DNA from 3 places in the Mesorhizobium sp. WSM4884 genome. Region 3 is predicted to be linked to each of the others. Evidence: predicted binding sites of a transcription regulator. Region 3 holds the regulator's gene; each other region holds the start of a gene.
The links. The regulator PhoB, encoded in region 3, activates phosphate uptake and scavenging genes when phosphate is short. The targets are predictions, from matches to a motif close to TGTCATNNANCTGTCAT.

Region 1 (6,425 bases), on a different contig from region 3:
CCTACCACCACCACATGGCGGCGGTGGTCGAGACCGAGCCGGAGCTCGACGCCTTCATGCGCAATTCCGGCGAAGGCATTCCGCTTTTGCTCGATGCCGGCCATCTCGCCTTTGCCGGCGGCGACGTGCTGCGCGCCATCGACAACCACCACAAGCGCATCAACCACGTACATGTGAAGGACGTGCGCATGGGCGTGATCGACGGGCTCGACCGCACGAAGCAGTCCTTCCTCGACGCCGTGGCGCTGGGCGCCTTTACCGTGCCGGGCGACGGCTCGCTCGATTTCGGCGCCATCGTGCAGAAGTTCGCCGACTACGGCTACGAAGGCTGGTTCGTGGTCGAGGCGGAGCAGGATCCGAAGAAGAACCCGCCGCTCAGGATGGCTGAGGTCGGCCACAAGGAACTGATGCGGGTGATGACGGCCGCCGGCTATACGGTGGAGACGCAAGGCTTCCCGGCCTAAACGGTGGATTTGCCAGGGCGCGCGGTTTATCCGTTGCGCTTTGGGCAAATCCTGGATTGGCGCGATGAAAGACTATGAGCACCCCTTCTTCCGACCGCTGTGGCGACGCATCGCCGTCGTCGCCGTCTGCCTGGTCTGGTCGGTGATCGAGTTCGCTTCCGGCACGCCGTTCTGGGGCGTCATCGCGCTCGGCTTCGCCGGTTACGCGGTATGGCAGTTCTTCTACCTCTACAAGCCGGTCGAGGAGGACAAGCCTCCGGCCGAGTCGAAGGAATGAAGCGGTCGGTGGACTGGAGGTTCTTGTGTATTGGATGCTGCGTCGTGACGGATCGTTTGCGTTGGCAATTGGCCGGAACGCCCCTCGCTTCGTCATCCTAGGGCGGAGCAAGGAGCGTAGCGACGCAGCGCAGACCCTAGGATCCATGCCGTGACTTTGAAGGTAGTTGTAAAGGTGCAGAATTCTGCTCCGGTGCGCCCTTCGGCTAAGGTAACGGCATGGATCCTAGGGTCTCCGCGACGGAGCTTCGCTCCTGCTTCGCCCTAGGATGACGAAGTTGAGAGGGATCCGGCCAATCTCCGAGGTTCGCGATCGAACAAGTGAATCCTGGCTGCGGGCGGATCTGAAAGTCAAAGCGTCGAGGAATTGGGAGAGACAAAATGTCGAAACTGCTCGTCAAGGCCGACAAGGGCCACGGCCACGTCGCTCACGTTACCCCGCAAAGCGCCGGCTGGACTTATGTCGGTTTCGATCTTCATCGGCTGCGGCCGGGCGAGACCGCGTCCGGCAAGACGGGCGAGCGCGAAGTCTGCCTGGTTTTCGTCACCGGCAAGGGCAAGGTCTCGGCCGACGGCAAGGAGCTCGGCCTGCTCGGCGAGCGCATGTCGCCGTTCGAAGGCAAGCCCTGGTCGGTCTATGTGCCGCAAGGCTCCGACTGGTCGGTGATTGCCGACACCGAGCTGGAGCTCGCCGTCTGCTCGGCGCCCGGCCTCGGCGGTGGCCTGCCGGCCCGTGTCATTTCGCCCGACGATCTCGGCCAGGAGGTGCGCGGCAAGGGCACCAACACGCGCTACGTCACCAATATCCTGCCCGAGGGCAAGCCGGCCGACTCGCTGCTGGTGGTCGAGGTCATCACACCCGGCGGCCACACCTCCAGCTACCCGCCGCACAAGCACGACCGGGACAATCTCCCAGCGGAATCCTATCTGGAGGAGACCTACTATCACCGCCTCAACCCGCCGCAGGGCTTCGCCTTCCAGCGCGTCTATACCGATGCCGACAGGAACGGCGTGCGCGACCTGGACGAGGCGATGGCGATAGAGGACGGCGATGTCGTGCTGGTGCCCAGGGGCTACCACCCCTGCGCGGCCTGCCACGGCTATGACCTCTACTATCTCAACGTCATGGCCGGCCCGAAGCGGACGTGGAAATTCCACAACGCGACCGAGCATGAGTGGCTGATGAAGGCCTGAGATTTTCATCGCGCTCAACCTGTTGGTCCAGTTCGGGAAAATCGTCGGCTAAGGACCGTCAGGGGCTGTCTGCCTTCGAAAACCCATGAAAGCTTCGTCAATCCGTCATGGAAATCACCTATGGCGGGGTCTGACGAGGTTCTTTCATGCGCTACGCCATCTATTTCACACCACGGCAGGACGAGCCGCTGGCGCGCATCGCCGCCAATTGGCTTGGCCGCGACCCTTTCGGCACGGCGACGCGGCCGGTCGAGGCGGTGGCCGACCTGTCGGCGGCGGAGGTTGCCTTTCACACGGCTTCGGCCAGGCGCTACGGCTTCCATGCGACGCTGAAGGCGCCGTTTCGGCTGGCGCCGAACGAGACCGAAACCTCGCTGCGCGCTGCGCTCGACGATTTCGCCGAGGCGACGCCGCCGGTCGTCATTCCGCGTCTTGTCGTCGGTCAGATCGACGGCTTTTTCGCCTTGGTGCCGGAAGCGCCGTTCGACCCTCTCAACAGCTTCGCCGGCGAGGTTGTGCGCGCTTTCGACCGTTTCCGCGCACCGCTGACCGAAGCCGAGATCGAGCGCCGCAGCCCCGACTCGCTGAAGCCGGACGAGTTCCGCAACCTCTGCCAGTGGGGTTATCCTTATGTTTTCGAGACTTTCCGCTTCCACATGACGCTGTCCGGTCGCGTCGGGTCACAGGAAAGCCCACGTCTTCGTGCAGCAATCGACAGTCTGTTCGCGGACGTGCTGCAGCACTCGGTGCCGGTGGACGGGCTGGCGCTTTTCGTCGAGACCGAACCGGGCGCCCCTTTCATGGTGCTCTCCCACCATGCGCTTGGCCGCCGCCCGGCCAGAAAAACCGCCTGATACCGAGACTAAGGATCGCCTGAAATGACCGCCGAAACCGTCCTCACCAATGCCCGCATCGTGCTGCCCGACGAGATCGTCGAGGGCTCGCTGCTGCTGCGCGATGGCCAGATCGCCGCGATCGAGCCGGGCGCCGCCCGCGCCGGCGACGACATGGGCGGCGACTACATCATCCCGGGTCTCGTCGAGCTGCACACCGACCATCTCGAAGGCCACTATGCGCCGCGCCCGAAAGTGCGCTGGAACCCGATCGCCGCCGTGCTCGCCCATGACGCGCAGGTGGCGACCGCCGGCATCACCACCGTGCTCGATGCTCTGCGCGTCGGCATGGACGAGGACGCTGACCTGAAGTCCGACGACGTCCGCAGCCTCGCCGACGCGATCGAGGACAGCGTGCGCCAGGATCGGCTCAGGGCCGACCATTTCATCCATCTGCGCTGCGAGGTCTCGGCGCCGGACTGTCTCGAGGCCTTCGCCAATTTCGAGACCGACGACAGGGTCAAGCTCGCCTCGCTGATGGACCATGCGCCGGGCCAGCGCCAGTTCGTCAATCTCGAAACCTATGCCTATTACTACCAGCGCAAGCTGAAGCTGACCGACCGCGATTTCCAGAAATTCTGCGAGAAGCGGATGGCGGAATCGGCCATGAATTCCGGTCCCAACCGCCTCTTCATCTCCGCCGCCTGCCACGAGCGCGGCATCGTCCTCGCCAGCCATGACGATGCGACGGCCAGCCATGTCGACGAGGCGATTGCGCAGGGCGTGCGCGTTGCCGAGTTCCCGACCACCGAGGAGGCGGCAAGAGCCTCGAAGGCTGCCGGCCTCGGCGTGTTGATGGGTGCCCCCAATGTCATGCGCGGCTCCTCGCATTCCGGCAATGTGTCAGCGCGCGCGCTTGCCGGCGACGGTTTGCTCGACATCCTGTCGTCCGACTACATCCCCTTCAGCTTGATCCAGTCGGCCTTCTTCCTCGGCGATGTCGTCGAGGGCATCTCGCTGCCGCAAGCGGTTGCGATGGTGTCGAAGAATCCGGCCGAGGCGGTCGGCCTCGCCGATCGCGGCGCCATCGAACCCGGCCGGCGGGCCGACCTGGTGCGCGTGCGCGTCGACGAGCACGTGCCGGTCGTGCGCACCGTGTGGCGCCAAGGCAAGCGTGTCGCATGATGGTCTCGGCGTCGATCGAGCGCGAGCTCACCGAAACGCTTCCCATCCGCAATGGCGTCTTCGTCGCGGTCGTCGGCCCGAGCGGCGCCGGCAAGGACACGCTGATCGGCTACGCCAAGGCGCATTTTGCCGGCGAGACGCGACTGGAATTCGTACGCCGGGTCATCACCCGGCCGAGCGATTCGGCGAGCGAGGACCACGACACGCTGGCCGATGCCGCCTTCGCCGAGGCGGAGGCCGACGGCGCCTTCGCCATCTGCTGGGACGCGCATGGCCTGCGCTATGGCCTGCCGGCCGATGTCGACTGGGCGGTCGCCAACGGCCACGTGGCCGTGGCGAATGTCTCCCGCGCGGTCATCCCGGCGCTGCGCGAGCGCTACGCCAATCTGGCCGTTGTCGAGATCACCGCCTCGCCGGAAATCCTCGCCGAACGTCTGGCGGCGCGCGGCCGTGAATCGCGCGGCGAGGTGCTCGCCCGCCTGGCGCGCAGCACGAGCGTGACGCTGTCCGGCCCGGACGTCACCTCGATCGACAACAGCGGCGCCAGGGAAATCGCAGGCGAACGTTTCGCCGAGGTGCTGCGCAAGGCGATGGCGTTCTCGGACCTTTCGGACATGATCTAGCGCCTTTCCCTTCTCCCACAAGGGGAGAAGGAGAGGCGCTACTCCGCCGGCGCGCCGGCGACGTTCCGGCGCGTCGCCTCCATCATCCGGCGCCGGGCTCGGAAGACGCCCCATTGCTGGTCGACCAGCACGCCGATCAGGATCACCCCGCCCATCACCGCGAAGTTGAGCGAGGAAGGGATGCCGAGCAGGTTGACCAGGTTCTGCAATTCCTGGAGCAGCACGGTGCCGAGGATGACGCCCACCAGCGAGCCCTCGCCGCCGCGCAGCGAGAAGCCGCCGAGCACCGCGGCGGCGATGGCGTAGAGTTCATAGAACTGGCCATGGCTCGCGGGCGAGATCGAGCGCGTATACATGGCGAAGTAGATCGCCGACAGCGCCGTCAGCACGCCGCAGATGACATAGGCCGCGATCACGACGCGGCCGGTGCGGATGCCCGAATATTTCGCTGCTTCCTCGTTCTTGCCGATGGCGTAGAGATAGCGCCCGAACACCGAGCGGTGCAGCACCACCCACATGACGACGGCGATCACGATCAGCGCGATGAAGGAGTTCGGCAGCCCGCCTGAGCGGCCGGCGGTGAGGAATTCCAGATCCGGGAAATTCTGGCCGAAGGCGAAGCCCGCCGTGCCGTCGGCGGTGTAGAAACGGGCGACGCCGCGGTAGATCAGCAGGCCGCAAAGCGTCACCACGAAAGGCTGCATCTTGAGCCGCGTGATCAGCCAGCCATGCACGAAGCCGATGATGGCGCCGAGCAGGATGATCAGCACGAAGGCCAGCGGCCAGTCCATCTCGCGCACCGCGATGAAGTCGATGAACAGAGTGCCGAGAAGCGCGATCAGCGAACCGACCGAAAGCTCGATGCCGCCGGTGATGATGACGAAGGCCTGGCCGATCGAAAGGATGCCGAACAGCGCGACGAGGTTCGACGTGTTGGCGAGATTGATCGTCGACAGGAAGCGCGGGTTGATGGCGGTCACCACCGCGCCGACCACCAGGATCAGCACCAGCAGCCCGAGATCTTTCTTGCTCATTGCGCTCCTCCAGCGGCATGCGCCAGCCTTGGCTTCTTGCCGACAGCCAGCAAAAGCACGTTCTCCTGGCTGAAATCGTCCCGGTCGAGAATGCCGGAGATCTGCCCCTCATGCATGACCGCGATGCGGTCCGAGACACCGATCACCTCTTCCATGTCGCTGGAGATCATCAGCACCGCGACACCGGCGTCGGCAAGCGACCGCATCAGCCCGTAGATTTCCGCCTTGGCGCCGATATCGATGCCGCGCGTCGGCTCGTCGAGGATCATCACCTTCGGGTTCATCGCCAGCCATTTGGCCAAAACCACTTTCTGCTGGTTGCCGCCCGAAAGCGTGCCGGTGCGGGTCAGGACAGACGGCGCCTTGATGCCGAGATCCTTCTTCTGCTTCTCGGCGGTGGCGAGCTCGGCGCTGGCCGAGACCAGCGAGCGCTTCGCATGCGCCGGCAGATTGGGCAGAGAGATGTTCTGCGCGATCGAGAGGTCGAGCAGGATGCCGGTCAGCTTGCGGTCCTCCGGCACGAGGAAGATGCCGCTTGCCACCGCGTCGGCGGCCGATCCGACATTGAGCGCCTTGCCGTCCAGCGCGACGCTGCCGCCGAGCCGCTCGTCGATGCCGAACAGAACGCGCGCCAGCTCCGTTCGGCCAGAGCCGACCAGGCCGGCAAGGCCGAGGATTTCGCCGCGCCTCAGCTCCAGGCTGACCGGGTGGTCCGGATAGGCGCTGGTGCGCACAGCGCTTGCCGAGAGCGCGACGCCGCCCGGAGCGCGCCCCGCTTCGGCGGCCTTCTCGCGCTCCTTCAGCATGCGCCCTATC
Region 2 (6,425 bases), on a different contig from region 3:
CAATCTCCCTCTTGTGGGGGAGATTGGCGCTTCGGCGCCGCACCCTACTTCGCATCGTGGAAGATGATGCCAACCGTATGCCGTCGCCCCGAGCGCAAGCGGCTGACCCCGTGCCGCAGGTTTACCCGGTAATATCCCTTGGTGCCTTGCACCGGCCGGTTGTGGACGGCGAAAATCACCGCATCGCCGCGCTTGAGCGGCACCACCTCGGCGCGGCTTTGCATGCGCGGGCGCTGTTCGGTCAGCACGAATTCGCCGCCGGTAAAATCCTCGCCTGGCTCGGACAAGAGGATCGCCACCTGCAGCGGAAAGGCGAGCGCGCCGTAAAGATCCTGGTGCAGGCAGTTGAAGTCGCCGGGGCCGTATTGCAGCAAAAGCGGCGTCGGCTTGGTCTGGGCTTCGTCGTGGCAGCGCTTGAGAAAGGCGGCGTGGTCGGCGGGGTAGCGCAGCGCTGCACCCATTTTCTCGTTCCAGTCGTTGGCGACGGTGGCGAGCCGCGGATAGAGCGCGGTGCGCAGGCCCTCGATCAGATCGGGGAGCGGATAGCGGAAATAGCGGTACTCGCCCTTGCCGAAGCCGTGCCGCGCCATCAGCACATGGCTGCGGAAATGTTCTTCGTGCGGATAGAGGAAGGCGATTTCGGCACATTCCTCCGCAGACAGAAGGCCGGGCATGACCGCGCAGCCTTGGGCGTTGAGCTCGGAAACCAGAGCGCGCCAGTCCTGTGCTGCGACGCGGGATTCGGCGGAGCGGCCGGCGCGCTTGGTGTTCAGGGAATGGATGGTCATGGGTTGGCTCCATCGCTTGGTTGTCCCGAAGATGGGGCGAAGGAAATGCCGCGGCCACCCGATTCTTGCTGAGCCGGGCGCCCTCTCCTTCTCCCCTTGTGGGAGAAGGTGGCCTCGCGAAGCGAGGTCGGATCAGGGGTGCTGGAAGGAATGAGGCGGCGGCGATTTCACGCTTATCGCCAAGCTGGAACACCCCTCATCCGTCTCGGCGCGATCGCGCCGAGCCACCTTCTCCCACAAGGGGAGAAGGAGAGGGTTTGCGATACCTCTCCAGCTCCTGATCCATATCCACCTTCACCGCACTGGTGAACACGCATGTCGCCACCATGATGCCGGCGAAGGCGACGAGGTTGACCAGGAGCGTCTCGTCGTAGCGCGCCTTGAGCGCGGCCCAGATTTCATCGGGAACGGCATTCGCGTCGGCGGCGACTGCCTTGCCGAAGGACATCAGTAGCGCCTCGTCGGCGGTGGGCTCGATCGCCTCGGGATCAAGGCTGCCGTCGATCAGCGCGCGGCGGAAGAAGGTGACCGGAACCTCGGCGCGCATCGTCTCGGCGATCGCCATCGACAACAGCCATATCGCGCGGTCGTCGAGCGCGGACCTGAGCAGATCCCGCAGCGTGAACCATTCGGCGTAGATGCGGTGCGCGGCCGGCGAGTGCAGCAGGATGCGCTTCATGTTGGTCATGCGGCCGCGCAGTAAGAGCTCGCGGTCGTGCTCGGCGCGGATTTCGGGTGAAGCGGTCGCGTAGTCGATCGGAGAAAGATGGGCCATGCATTCACCCAAGCGTCGCGTGCAGCGCCGGCGCGCCGCGCAACGTGTTGGAGACGGTGCAGATCGTCTCGGCATCCTCGACGATGCGCCGCTTGGTGGCAGCGTCGAGATCGCCGGCAATCTCCAGCCTGATGGTGAATGTCTCGACCCGCGAGGGTTCGTCCTTCGCCTTCTCGCCGCCGACCTCCGCCCTCACCTCGCCAAGTCGGTTGGCAACGCCGAGGCGCGTTGCGGCGATGCGGGCGCTCAGCACCATGCAGGCGGCCAGGGAGGCAAAGAGCAAGTCCAGCGGGTTGAAGCCGGGCGCGCTGACCGAAGTCACCACATCCACCGCGCCGCCGGTCGGCGTCGTGACGGTCGGAAGGCCGCCGGGCGGCAGGATGGCAGAAGCGCCGGTCGCACGAGTTCTGATCTTTAGTTCGCTCATCGAATGTCCTCGTCCGATTTGGAGGTCATTGATAGCGGACGAGAATTCGTGAGGAAACCGGGAAGGTTAGGCGCTGACTTGGCAATTAGCGTTTCCTCGCTTCCATGAAATGGGGGAGAGGTGGCGCGGCGAAGCCGCGACGGAGAGGGGGACCGCCCTACGAAGGCCCCCACTCCGGCCGCTGCGCGGCCACCTCTCCCCCGCATTCGCGGAGGAGAGGAAAGGCGCCTCACTTCGTCAGATCAAGCGCGGCCGTGAGATCCCCCATCGGCGGCTCGTTGTTGGCGGCCAGCGCCTTGTCGCGGGCGACGAGGCCGGGCAGCACCGGCAGGTCGTAGCGGGCGGTGATGAAGCGCAGGATCGAGGTCGTGTCGTACTGCGTGTGGTCGACCGTGCCTATCTTGGCATAGGGCGAGATGATGAAGGCCGGAACGCGGTTGCCCGGCCCCCAGCGGTCGGCCTTGGGCGGCGCGACGTGGTCCCAGAAGCCGCCGTTCTCGTCATAGGTGACGACGACCAGCATATGCTGCCATTGCGGGCTCTTCTCCAGATGCGCGACGATATCGGCGAGGTGCTTGTCGCCGGACGACACATCGGCGTAGCCGCCATGCTCGTTCAAATTGCCTTGCGGCTTGTAGAAGGTGACGGCCGGCAGCTTGCCGTCGTCGATCGCCTTGATGAACTCGGTGCCGTCGAGGCCGCCATCCTTGAGGTGTTCGGCCCGCGCGGCCGTGCCCGGCGCGTAGGCCGCGAAATAGTTGAAGGGCTGGTGGTGGAACTGGAAGTTCGGCACCGGCGTCGCGTTCTTACCGTCGAGCGCCGCCTGCCAGGCGCCGCTATACCAAGCCCAGGAGATACCTTTCAGGGACAGCAGATCGCCGATGGTGATGTCGTGCTGCGGCGGCAGCGTGGTCGGCGCGGCCGGATCGGCGAGCGCCTTGTCGCCGCCCTCGGCCGGCTTGTTGGCGCTCGGCTGGTAAGGCGGCTGCATGGTGTTGACGACATAAAAGTCCGGCGTGATCGCGCCGTCATTGGCGAATTTCGGCACGCCGCCAAGCGCGGAGGCCGGCGAATTATCGGCCACCTTCAACGTCACGCCGTCGGGCTCGACGACGGCGATCTGGCCCTTCGCCGGGCTGGTGTCGGCATGCGGATAGAACGGCACGCAGACACAAGCCAGCATGAAGTGGTTGAGGAAGGAGCCGCCGAAGGCGCCTTGGAAGAAATTGTCTGCGAGCACGTATTTCTTGGCCACCGCCCACATCGGCAGCACCGAGCCGTCATAATGGCCCATCACCAGCGCGCCGGAATCGGCCCAGGCGACGAACTTGTCGTTCTTGCCTCCGTCGATCTGCATCTGCTCCTGGTAGAAGCGGTGCCAAAGATCATGCGTGATGACGTTGGTGCCCTCGTTGAAACCCTTGGGATCGTCGATGGCGAAGACAGCATTGGCGAGATGCGCGGTCTGGGCTTCCGTCACCGCAGGGGTCACACCCTTGCCGGTCAGTCCGCCCCAGGCCGGCGGCAGCTCGGAAAGCGGCTTGCCGTCGCGGTCGAGCTGGCGCGCCTGGTCGGTCGAGACGTTGGCGAGGCCATTGGCGCCGGGGAAGCCGCCATAAAGATTATCGAAGCTGCGATTCTCGGCATAGATAACGACGACGGTGTCGATCTTGTCATAGCCGGGAGGAGCCGCCTGGGCAGCAGCGGCGAACGATGCCAGCGCCGTCGAGGCGAGGCAAAGGGAGAGGAAAGACCGGATCATTTAGGGATGCCTCGTGGCTGGGGAATGGCTGGAGAAACCAGGCGACGCTAGGGCGGGTGCTTGTCAGCTTTGTGACAGGGGGGTGGAGCGCGATGGGCATTAAGCGAACCTGCTACGCTGGCGGGACAGCGCCCCCCTCTATCCTGCCGGACATCTCCCTCGGGGGGACCAGCGTTGCAGGAATGGCACCTTCGGTGCAACTGTCAATCTCCCCCAAGTGGGACCCAAGTGGTGGGAGATGTCCGGCAGGACAGAGGGGCGCGAAGGAACTCGACGCGCGCAAATGACCACGTCTCAAATGTCATCAATCCGTAGCAATCCACGCCTACGCAAAACTATGACACGCTGGACCTCCGTCGCCTTCGCAACGCTCGCCGGCGCCATCCTCTGGCCGGCCCAAAGCCTCCCGTCCGGCAGCGTCCACCCCGGCCCGATGACGCGCGCGGAAGCCTTCGCGCGCGCCGAGGCGCTGACGGCGCTCGGGCGGCAGATGTTCTTCGATCCGGCGCTGTCGGCCTCGGGCAAGCAGGCCTGCTCGTCCTGCCACGATCCCAACCATGCCTTCGGCCCGGCCTCGGCCGCGCCGGTGGAGATGGGCGGGCAGAATCTCGACCAGCCGGGCCTGCGCGCGGTGCCGTCGCTGCGCTACCTGCAGGCGGCGCCCGCCTTCACCGAGCATTTCTACGATTCCGAAGACGAGGGCGACGAGAGCGTCGACAACGGCCCGACCGGCGGGCTGACCTGGGACGGCCGCGCCGACCACGGCAAGGACCAGGCCCGGATCCCGCTTTTGTCGCCCTTCGAGATGGGCAACAAGGACGAAGCCCAGGTGATCGCCAGCTTGCGCAAGGCGCCCTATGCCGAGGCCTTCGAGGCGGCGTTCGGCGCGGATGTTTTCGAGCATCCGCAGGATGCCTTCGATGCCGCGGTGGAAGCGCTCGGCACCTTCGAGCAGAGCAGCGTCGACTTCTATCCCTATTCCAGCCGCTACGACGCCTTCCTGGCCGGCAAGGCGCAGCTGACGGAGCAGGAGCTGCGCGGCCGGGCGCTGTTCGAGGACGAAACCAAAGGCAATTGCGCAAGCTGCCATCTCAGCGAGCCCGCCAATGATGGCGAGCCGCCGCAATTCACCGACTACGGCCTGATAGCCATCGCCGTGCCACGCAATCCGGCGATCCCGGCAAACGCCGATCCCAACTATTTCGACCTTGGCCTCTGCGGCCCGGTGCGCACCGATTTCAAGGGCCACGGCGAGTATTGCGGCCTGTTCAAGACGCCGACGCTGCGCAACGTGGCGCTGCGCAAGAGCTTCTTCCACAACGGCTATTTCCACACGCTGCGCGAGGCGGTGGCCTTTTACGCCAGCCGCGACAGCGACCCCGGCCGCTGGTATCCGAGGAACGCCGACGGCACGGTCGACAAATTCGACGACCTGCCAAAAGCCTATTGGGGGAATCTCAGTACGGACCCGCCCTTCAACGGCAGGAAGCCTGGCGACAAGCCGGTGCTGACCGATGCCGAGATCGACGACATCGTCGCTTTCCTCGGCACGCTGACGGATGCGGATCAGGCGGGACAGTGAGGCCGCGCGCCGGCATTGCCCGCGTCGTTCGGATTTGCCGCTCGGCACGAAACGATCGGTGGACAAGGCCAGCTTGTGTGAGCCAGATCATAGGAACGCCATGAAACGCCTGTTAGATTAGGTGCTCATCATGGATGGAGTCTCGGATGAGATTCGTCGCGGTGCTGGACCCCACCGGCAGTTGGGCGGTGTTTGATACGGCCAATGAGGAGCCCGCCGAATTGGCCGGCCGCGTGCTCATCGGTCTGACGCCGCTTGAGGCCTGGTGGCTCACGGCCGCAGCCAATGATGAGGCGGGATACCGGGAAATCCACGCACAGGGGCCGTATCCAAGCCAATAAGGCGGGACAGTTGATCGTCCCCGAGGAAAAGCGCGATCGAACAAGCGATTGAGACAGTGCGCTGTCCGATTGATTCGAGCAGCGCGCCTTGATCCCCCTCACCCGGCCGGCGCGTAGCGGCTCACCACCATGCCGCAGGCATAGGATTTGGACCCGAGCAGTTTCAGCCTGGCGAAGCCGCCCTGGTCGAAGATGCGGCGGCCGGCGCCCAGCACCGCCGGATTGATGAAGAGCTGGAACTCATCGACCAGCCCGGCGGCGGTCAGGGCCGAGGCGAAACCGGCGCCGCCGAACACGGCGATGTCGCCGCCCTCGCCCGCCTTCAGCGCATTGACCTCGCGCGGCAGGTCGCCGCTGGCGACACGTGTGCGCTCCCAGCGCGAGGCATTCAGCCTGTCGCTCAGCACCACTTTTTGCGCTTCGACGATGCGCTGGGCGAAGGCGTGGAAGCGGTCTTGCGGATATTTCCCCGCCGCATTGCTCCAGTGGCCGACATAGCCGTCCTCGGCCATCTTGCGGCTGAGCAGAATGGTATCGATGGTGTCGAAGACGGCATTGAAGTCCGCCTTCAGCTCGTCGTCCCAGTCGCTCTCCTCGTCCCAATCCCAAAGCTGCCAGCGATGCTCTTCAATCGCCCCGACGAAGCCGTCGACCGACATCTGCATCTGTAGGATAAGCTTCTTCATCTCCGGGCCTCCTCATGCTCTTAATTGCTTTACTTTTGGAACTGTTTGACACTTGAGGCGAACG
Region 3 (6,425 bases):
GGTGCCTGCGGTGCTCAAGGAATCGGCTTACGGCATCGGCTGCACGACCTGGGAAGTGACGCGGCGCGTGGTCATCCCCTACACGCGCGTCGGCATCATGGGCGGCGTCATGCTCGGCCTCGGCCGCGCACTCGGCGAGACGATGGCCGTCACCTTCGTCATCGGCAACGCGCATCGCATCAGCGCCTCGCTGTTTGCGCCAGGCACGACGATCTCGGCGACCATCGCCAACGAATTCACCGAGGCGGACGGCGAGCTTTATACGTCCTCGCTGGTGGCGCTCGGCCTGATCCTGTTCATCATCACCTTCATCATCCTCGCCATCGCGCGCTACATGCTGTTGCGCATCGATAGCCGCACGGGAGCATGACCGATGTCGGTAGCCATGTCGCTTCACCAGAGACGCAAGCGCAAGAACGGCGTGATGATGGCGCTGTGCGTCATCGCCGCGGGCATCGGCCTTGCCTGGCTGGCGCTGATCCTCGGTGCGCTGATCTACAAAGGCCTGTCCGGCGTTTCGCTGGTGGTCTTTACCGAGATGACGCCACCGCCCGGCGATGCCGGCGGCCTGCTCAACGCCATCTACGGCAGCATCATCATGACCATCATCGGCATCGTCGTCGGCACGCCGATCGGTGTGCTCGCCGGGACCTATATGGCGGAGTACGGGCGCTTCTCGCGGCTCACCACGGTGGTGCGTTTCATCAACGACATTCTGCTGTCGGCGCCGTCCATCATCGTCGGCCTGTTCGTCTATGAGCTGATGGTGCGGCCGATGGGCCATTTCTCGGCGATCGCCGGCGCGGTCGCGCTGTCCATCCTTGTGATCCCCGTCGTGGTGCGCACCACCGAGGACATGCTCAACCTGGTGCCCAACGCCTTGCGCGAAGCCGGCACCGCCATCGGCGCGCCGCGCTGGGTGGTGATCCGTTCGGTCGCCTATCGCGCGGCGCTTTCCGGCATCGTCACCGGCATATTGCTGGCGATCGCCCGCATTTCCGGCGAGACGGCGCCCCTGCTCTTCACCGCGCTTAACAACCAGTTCTGGTCGAGCAATCTCAACGCTCCGATGGCCAGTCTTCCGGTGACCATCTTCCAGTTCGCCCTAAGTCCCTATGAGGAATGGCAGCAGCTGGCCTGGACGGGCGCGCTCATAATCACCCTGACGGTTCTCGGGCTGAGCATCTTCGCCCGCAGCCTTACCGGACGCAGAGAGGACAGATGAAACCTATGTTGTCCACCGACCTTAACGTAGCCGACACGGCCGTCGAGAAGGCCAAGATCGAGGTCAAGAACCTCAACTTCTACTATGGCCAGTCGAAGGCGCTGAAGGACATCAACCTGTCGCTGCCCGAGCGCAGCGTCACCGCCTTCATCGGGCCGTCGGGCTGCGGGAAGTCGACGCTGCTGCGCGTGCTGAACCGCATCTACGAGCTTTACCCGAAGCAGAGCGCGGAAGGCCAGGTGCTGCTCGACGGCAAGAACATTCTCGACCGCTCGCAGGACCTCAACCTGCTCAGGACCAAGATCGGCATGGTGTTCCAGAAGCCGACGCCGTTCCCGATGTCGATCTACGAGAACATTGCCTTCGGCGTCAGGCTGTACGAGAAGATCAGCAAGGCCGAAATGGACAACCGCGTCGAATCGGCGCTGAAGCGCGCGGCGCTCTGGAGCGAGGTCAAGGACAAGCTCAACGCCAGCGGCCAGAGCCTTTCCGGTGGTCAGCAGCAGCGGCTTTGCATCGCCCGCACCGTGGCGGTGAAGCCGGAGGTCATCCTGCTCGACGAGCCGGCCTCGGCGCTCGACCCGCTGTCGACCGCCAAGATCGAAGAGCTGATCGACGAGCTGCAGGCCGACTACACGATCGTGATCGTCACCCACAACATGCAGCAGGCGGCGCGCGTGTCGCGGCAGACGGCGTTCATGTATCTCGGCGAGCTGGTCGAGTTCGACCGGACGGAGAAGATCTTCACCTCGCCTCGCGAGAAGCGCACGCAGGACTATATCACCGGCCGCTTCGGCTGAGTTCATACGAGGACATAATCATGGCCCATACGGTCGCTTCCTTCGACGAGGATCTGAGGCAGATCAGCCAGCTTATCCGTGATATGGGCGATCTCGCCGGCTCGATGGTCGGCGCGTCGACCAAGGCCCTGCTCAATTCCGACAACGCGCTGGCGCAGCGCGTGGTTTCCGACGACGCCATCATGGACGCACGGCAGCGCGAGCTCGACGATCGCGCTATCACGTTGATCGCCAAGCGCCAGCCGATGGCCGACGACCTGCGCAGTGTGGTCGGCGCCATCCGCATGGCCGGCGACCTCGAGCGCATCGGCGACCTCGCCAAGAACATCGCCAAGCGCGTCGGCTCCGTCGGCGTCAGCGCCGCGCCGCGCGACCTGTCGCACTCCATCGACTCGATGGCGCAGCTGGTGCTGATCCAGGTCCAGGGCGTGATCGAGGAGTACACGGCGGGCGACGCCACGGCGCTCGCCAAGCTCCGGAACGACGACGAGCGCATCGACGTCAAATACACCTCCGTCTTCCGCGAGCTTCTGACCTACATGATGGAGGATCCGCGCAACATCACGGCCTGCACGCATCTCCTGTTCTGCGCCAAGAATCTGGAGCGCATCGGCGACCACGTCACCAACATCGCCGAGAACGCCTATTATGTGCTGACCGGCACCCAATTGCCCGCGAACCGTCCGAAGCAGGACGAGACGGCGATGTCGGCGCCGGCGGCCTGACAGCGAAGGTACCTGCTAAATGATCGCGCCACGTATCATGGTGGTGGAGGACGAGGAGCCGCTGGGGGTGTTGCTCCGCTACAACCTCGAATCCGAAGGCTATCAGGTCGAGGTGGTCACCCGCGGCGACGAAGCCGAAATCCGCCTGCAGGAGAACGTGCCCGATCTCCTGGTGCTCGACTGGATGGTGCCGGCGGTTTCCGGCATCGAGCTTTGCCGGCGCCTCAGGATGCGGCCCGAGACCGAACGGCTGCCGATCATCATGCTGACGGCGCGCGGCGAGGAAAGCGACAGGGTGCGCGGCCTCTCGACGGGCGCCGACGACTATCTGGTCAAGCCGTTCTCGACGCCTGAATTCATGGCCAGGGTCAAGGCGCTGTTGCGCCGCGCCAAGCCGGAGGTGCTTTCGAGCGTGCTCAAGGTCGGCGACATCGTGCTCGACCGTGAATCGCACCGCGTCTACCGCAAGAAGAGCGAGATCAGGCTTGGCCCGACCGAGTTCCGGCTGCTCGAGTTCATGATGCGGCACCCCGGCCGGGTGTTCTCGCGCAGCCAGTTGCTCGACAACGTCTGGGGCGAGACGATCTATATCGACGAGCGCACGGTCGACGTGCATGTCGGGCGCCTGCGCAAGGCCGTCAACAACGGCCGCATGCCCGATGTCATCCGCACCATACGCGGGGCGGGGTACGCGATCCGCGAGGATTAGTCTTCCTGTGGAGGCGGTAACAGGTTGAATCCGATCGTATGCGCCGGCGATTGGCTCAGACGCTTCTGACTTCGTCATCCACGGGCGGAGCAAGGAGCGAAGCGACGCAGCGCAGACCCGAGGATCCATTCCGTGACGTCGACGCGCCACTACGGTGCAGAATTCCGTTCCGCTGCGCCCTGCGTCCGAGGTAACGGCACGGATTCCAAGGTCTTCGCGACGGAGCTTCGCTCCTGCTTCGCCCTGGTATGACGAAGCTTCGGGACCTTCGCAAATCTCCGACGTCTAGCAGGACACGATCACTTCAAAGCTGTTCAGGCGACGTGCTTGCCCGCTCTTGTCTGCACGCCCGGCGCGAAAATCTCCTGGTCGACGAAGGTCAGCGCGCGCATGGCGCAGCCCTCGCGGATCAGCGGCAATTCGTTCGGCTCGGTGTCGAAGGAGATCGATTCCGAGTGCTGGCCACCGGCGGTTTGGGCGATGGCCTCGCGCAGCGACGGCTCGATCAGGTCGAAAGCGGCGGCGCTGACGCCGACCATGGCGACCGGCGCCGGGTCGATCAGCGCGAACAAGCTGCCCAGGCCGAAGCCCAGCGCCTCGCCCGCCCGGCGGTATGCCTCGCGCTCCGGGCCGTCCTTCTCGCGCGCCTTGGCGGCAAGCGCCCGCATGTCGGCGTCGCCGACATCGACCGGCTCGGCGTCCTCGCTCATCTTCATGGCGCTGCGCCAGATGGCGTAGTTGCCGGCATAGGCCTCGACGCAGCCGCGGCGTCCGCAACGGCAGAGCGCGCCGCCCGGACGATGGATCATATGGCCGAACTCGCCTCCGGAAGAATGCGTGCCGGTGAACAGCTCGCCCTTCAGCACCAGGCCCATGCCGATGCCGTGCGAGAGCAGGATGGCTATGAAGTTGTCGCGATAGCGGTTGGGGTCTCGCCATTGCAGCGCCACCGCCATCATGTTGCAGTCGTTTTCCATGGTGGCCGGGATGCCGAATTCCTTTTCCAGGATGTTGGCGAAAGGAATGTCGGTCAAAGGCGTGATCGGCGACCACAGCATTGCCCGCGCATGGGAATCGGTGATGCCTTGGATACCCATGGCGATGCGGGCAACGCTGCCGACATCGAGGTCGGGATCTTTCAGCCGGCGCCGGACGATCGCCACACATTCGCCGATCAGCTCGTCGCGCGGCATGGTCAGCGTATCGAGGCGCCGTTGCTCCTCGGCGATGACCTGCCCGGCATAGTCGATGACGGCGACGGAAAGGAAATTCAGCGACAGCACCACCGTCACCACCGCGGCCGCCTCGGGATTGAGGGCGAGGCCGACCTGCGGCCGGCCGCGCTTAAGCGATGCCGCCTCGCTCGGCTTGCTCTCGGCCAGGATGCCTTCCTGGATCAGGTCCGAGGAAATTGCCGAAATGGTCGAGTGGCTAAGCCCCGTGGTCGCGGCGATCTCCGTGCGCGACGGCTGGCCGGCGCGGCGCACGGCCGAGAGCACCATGGCGCGGTTGCGCCGGCGCAGGTCGTCATGGCGGATCCCGACCGACATTTTTCTCCTCCCGGTCAGCGCGGCCTCTTGATAATGCATGGGCCGTCGGCGACGCGCCAGATCGGTTCAGTCGCGGATGCACCACCGAACCGCTCTGGATTTTTTGTTTCATTCAGTTCCAACGGGGCAACGCTTCCGCGCTTCTGTGCAACTGTTTTGGAATAGTGGCAGAAGCGGACGGGGCTGTCATTATTTATTGCGGGCCTCGAAAAAAAGTTCGCGGCACCTCAAAAACCATCAGAATCGCAGTTGACAGCGCTTCGGCGTTGGATCAGTATTTTTTCGAGGCTCGAAAAAAAGCCTCTGTGCCGGCCTTCGGGCCAGTCTGGGTAGCGCCGCGATGGCGCAGGGAGGAAATCATGAAGAGATTCGCAACCGCCATGCTGGCGGGTGTCGCCATGTCGTTGACGCTGGCGTCGGTCGCAGAGGCGAAGGACAAGGTGATCGGCGTTTCGTGGTCGAATTTTCAGGAAGAGCGCTGGAAGACCGACGAAGCGGCAATGAAGAAAGCCATCGAGGCCGCCGGCGACAAATACATTTCGGCCGACGCGCAGTCCAATCCGGGCAAGCAGCTGACCGACGTCGAAAGCCTGATCTCGCAGGGCGCAAACGCGTTGATCATCCTGGCGCAGGATGCCTCGGCGATCGGCCCGGCGGTGCAGAAGGCGCTCGACGAAGGCATTCCGGTGGTCGGCTACGACCGCCTGATCGAGAACAAGGACGTGTTCTACCTGACCTTCGACAACAAGGAAGTCGGCCGCATGCAGGCCCGCGAGGTGTTCAAGGCCAAGCCTGAAGGCAACTACGTCTTCATCAAGGGCTCGGGTGCCGATCCGAATGCGGATTTCCTGTTCGCGGGCTCGATGGAAGTGCTGAAGGAAGCCATCGACAGCGGCAAGATCAAGAATGTCGGCGAAGCCTATACGGACGGCTGGCTGCCTGCCAACGCACAGAAGAACATGGAGCAGTTTCTGACCGCCAACGACAACAAGGTCGATGCGGTCGTGGCGGCCAATGACGGCACTGCCGGGGGCGTCGTCGCGGCGCTGACGGCTCAGGGTCTGGCCGGCACCGTTCCGGTCTCGGGCCAGGACGGCGACCACGCGGCGCTCAACCGCATCGCGCTCGGCACGCAGACCGTGTCGGTGTGGAAAGACGCGCGCGAGCTCGGCAAGAACGCCGCCGAGATCGCCTCGCAGCTCGCCGACGGCAAGAAGATGGGCGACATCGCCGGCGCCAAGGACTTCACCACGCCTGGCGGCAACACCGTCAAGTCGCTGTTCCTGACCCCGATTGCCATCACCAAGGACAATCTCAACATCGTCATCGACGCGGGCTGGATCAAGAAGGACGAAGTCTGCGCCGGCGTCGCGGCTGGCGCGGTCGCAGTCTGCAATTGAACCGGGCCTAAGACGG

Region 1: the regulator PhoB is predicted to act here: its motif matches at 2,027-2,043, upstream of P9236_RS29580 (DUF1045 domain-containing protein).
Region 2: the regulator PhoB is predicted to act here: its motif matches at 3,813-3,829, upstream of P9236_RS23025 (acid phosphatase).

Annotation. Positions count from the first base shown of each region.
Region 1 covers NZ_JARTVO010000034.1:19,242-25,666, reverse strand. Annotated here, with positions in the region: gene iolE (myo-inosose-2 dehydratase) at 1-464, shown strand, start outside; gene P9236_RS29590 (DUF3329 domain-containing protein) at 529-741, shown strand; gene iolB (5-deoxy-glucuronate isomerase) at 1,122-1,934, shown strand; gene P9236_RS29580 (DUF1045 domain-containing protein) at 2,081-2,788, shown strand; gene P9236_RS29575 (alpha-D-ribose 1-methylphosphonate 5-triphosphate diphosphatase) at 2,813-3,952, shown strand; gene phnN (phosphonate metabolism protein/1,5-bisphosphokinase (PRPP-forming) PhnN) at 3,949-4,575, shown strand; gene P9236_RS29565 (ABC transporter permease) at 4,614-5,609, opposite strand; gene P9236_RS29560 (sugar ABC transporter ATP-binding protein) at 5,606-6,425, opposite strand, start outside.
Region 2 covers NZ_JARTVO010000016.1:112,976-119,400, forward strand. Annotated here, with positions in the region: gene P9236_RS23010 (2OG-Fe(II) oxygenase) at 45-788, opposite strand; gene P9236_RS23015 (hypothetical protein) at 985-1,563, opposite strand; gene P9236_RS23020 (OsmC family protein) at 1,568-1,990, opposite strand; gene P9236_RS23025 (acid phosphatase) at 2,220-3,752, opposite strand; gene P9236_RS23030 (cytochrome-c peroxidase) at 4,090-5,334, shown strand; gene P9236_RS23035 (hypothetical protein) at 5,481-5,675, shown strand; gene P9236_RS23040 (dihydrofolate reductase family protein) at 5,774-6,361, opposite strand.
Region 3 covers NZ_JARTVO010000013.1:142,995-149,419, forward strand. Annotated here, with positions in the region: gene pstC (phosphate ABC transporter permease subunit PstC) at 1-370, shown strand, start outside; gene pstA (phosphate ABC transporter permease PstA) at 374-1,225, shown strand; gene pstB (phosphate ABC transporter ATP-binding protein PstB) at 1,222-2,025, shown strand; gene phoU (phosphate signaling complex protein PhoU) at 2,043-2,750, shown strand; gene phoB (phosphate regulon transcriptional regulator PhoB) at 2,770-3,459, shown strand; gene P9236_RS20685 (ROK family transcriptional regulator) at 3,774-5,009, opposite strand; gene xylF (D-xylose ABC transporter substrate-binding protein) at 5,369-6,409, shown strand.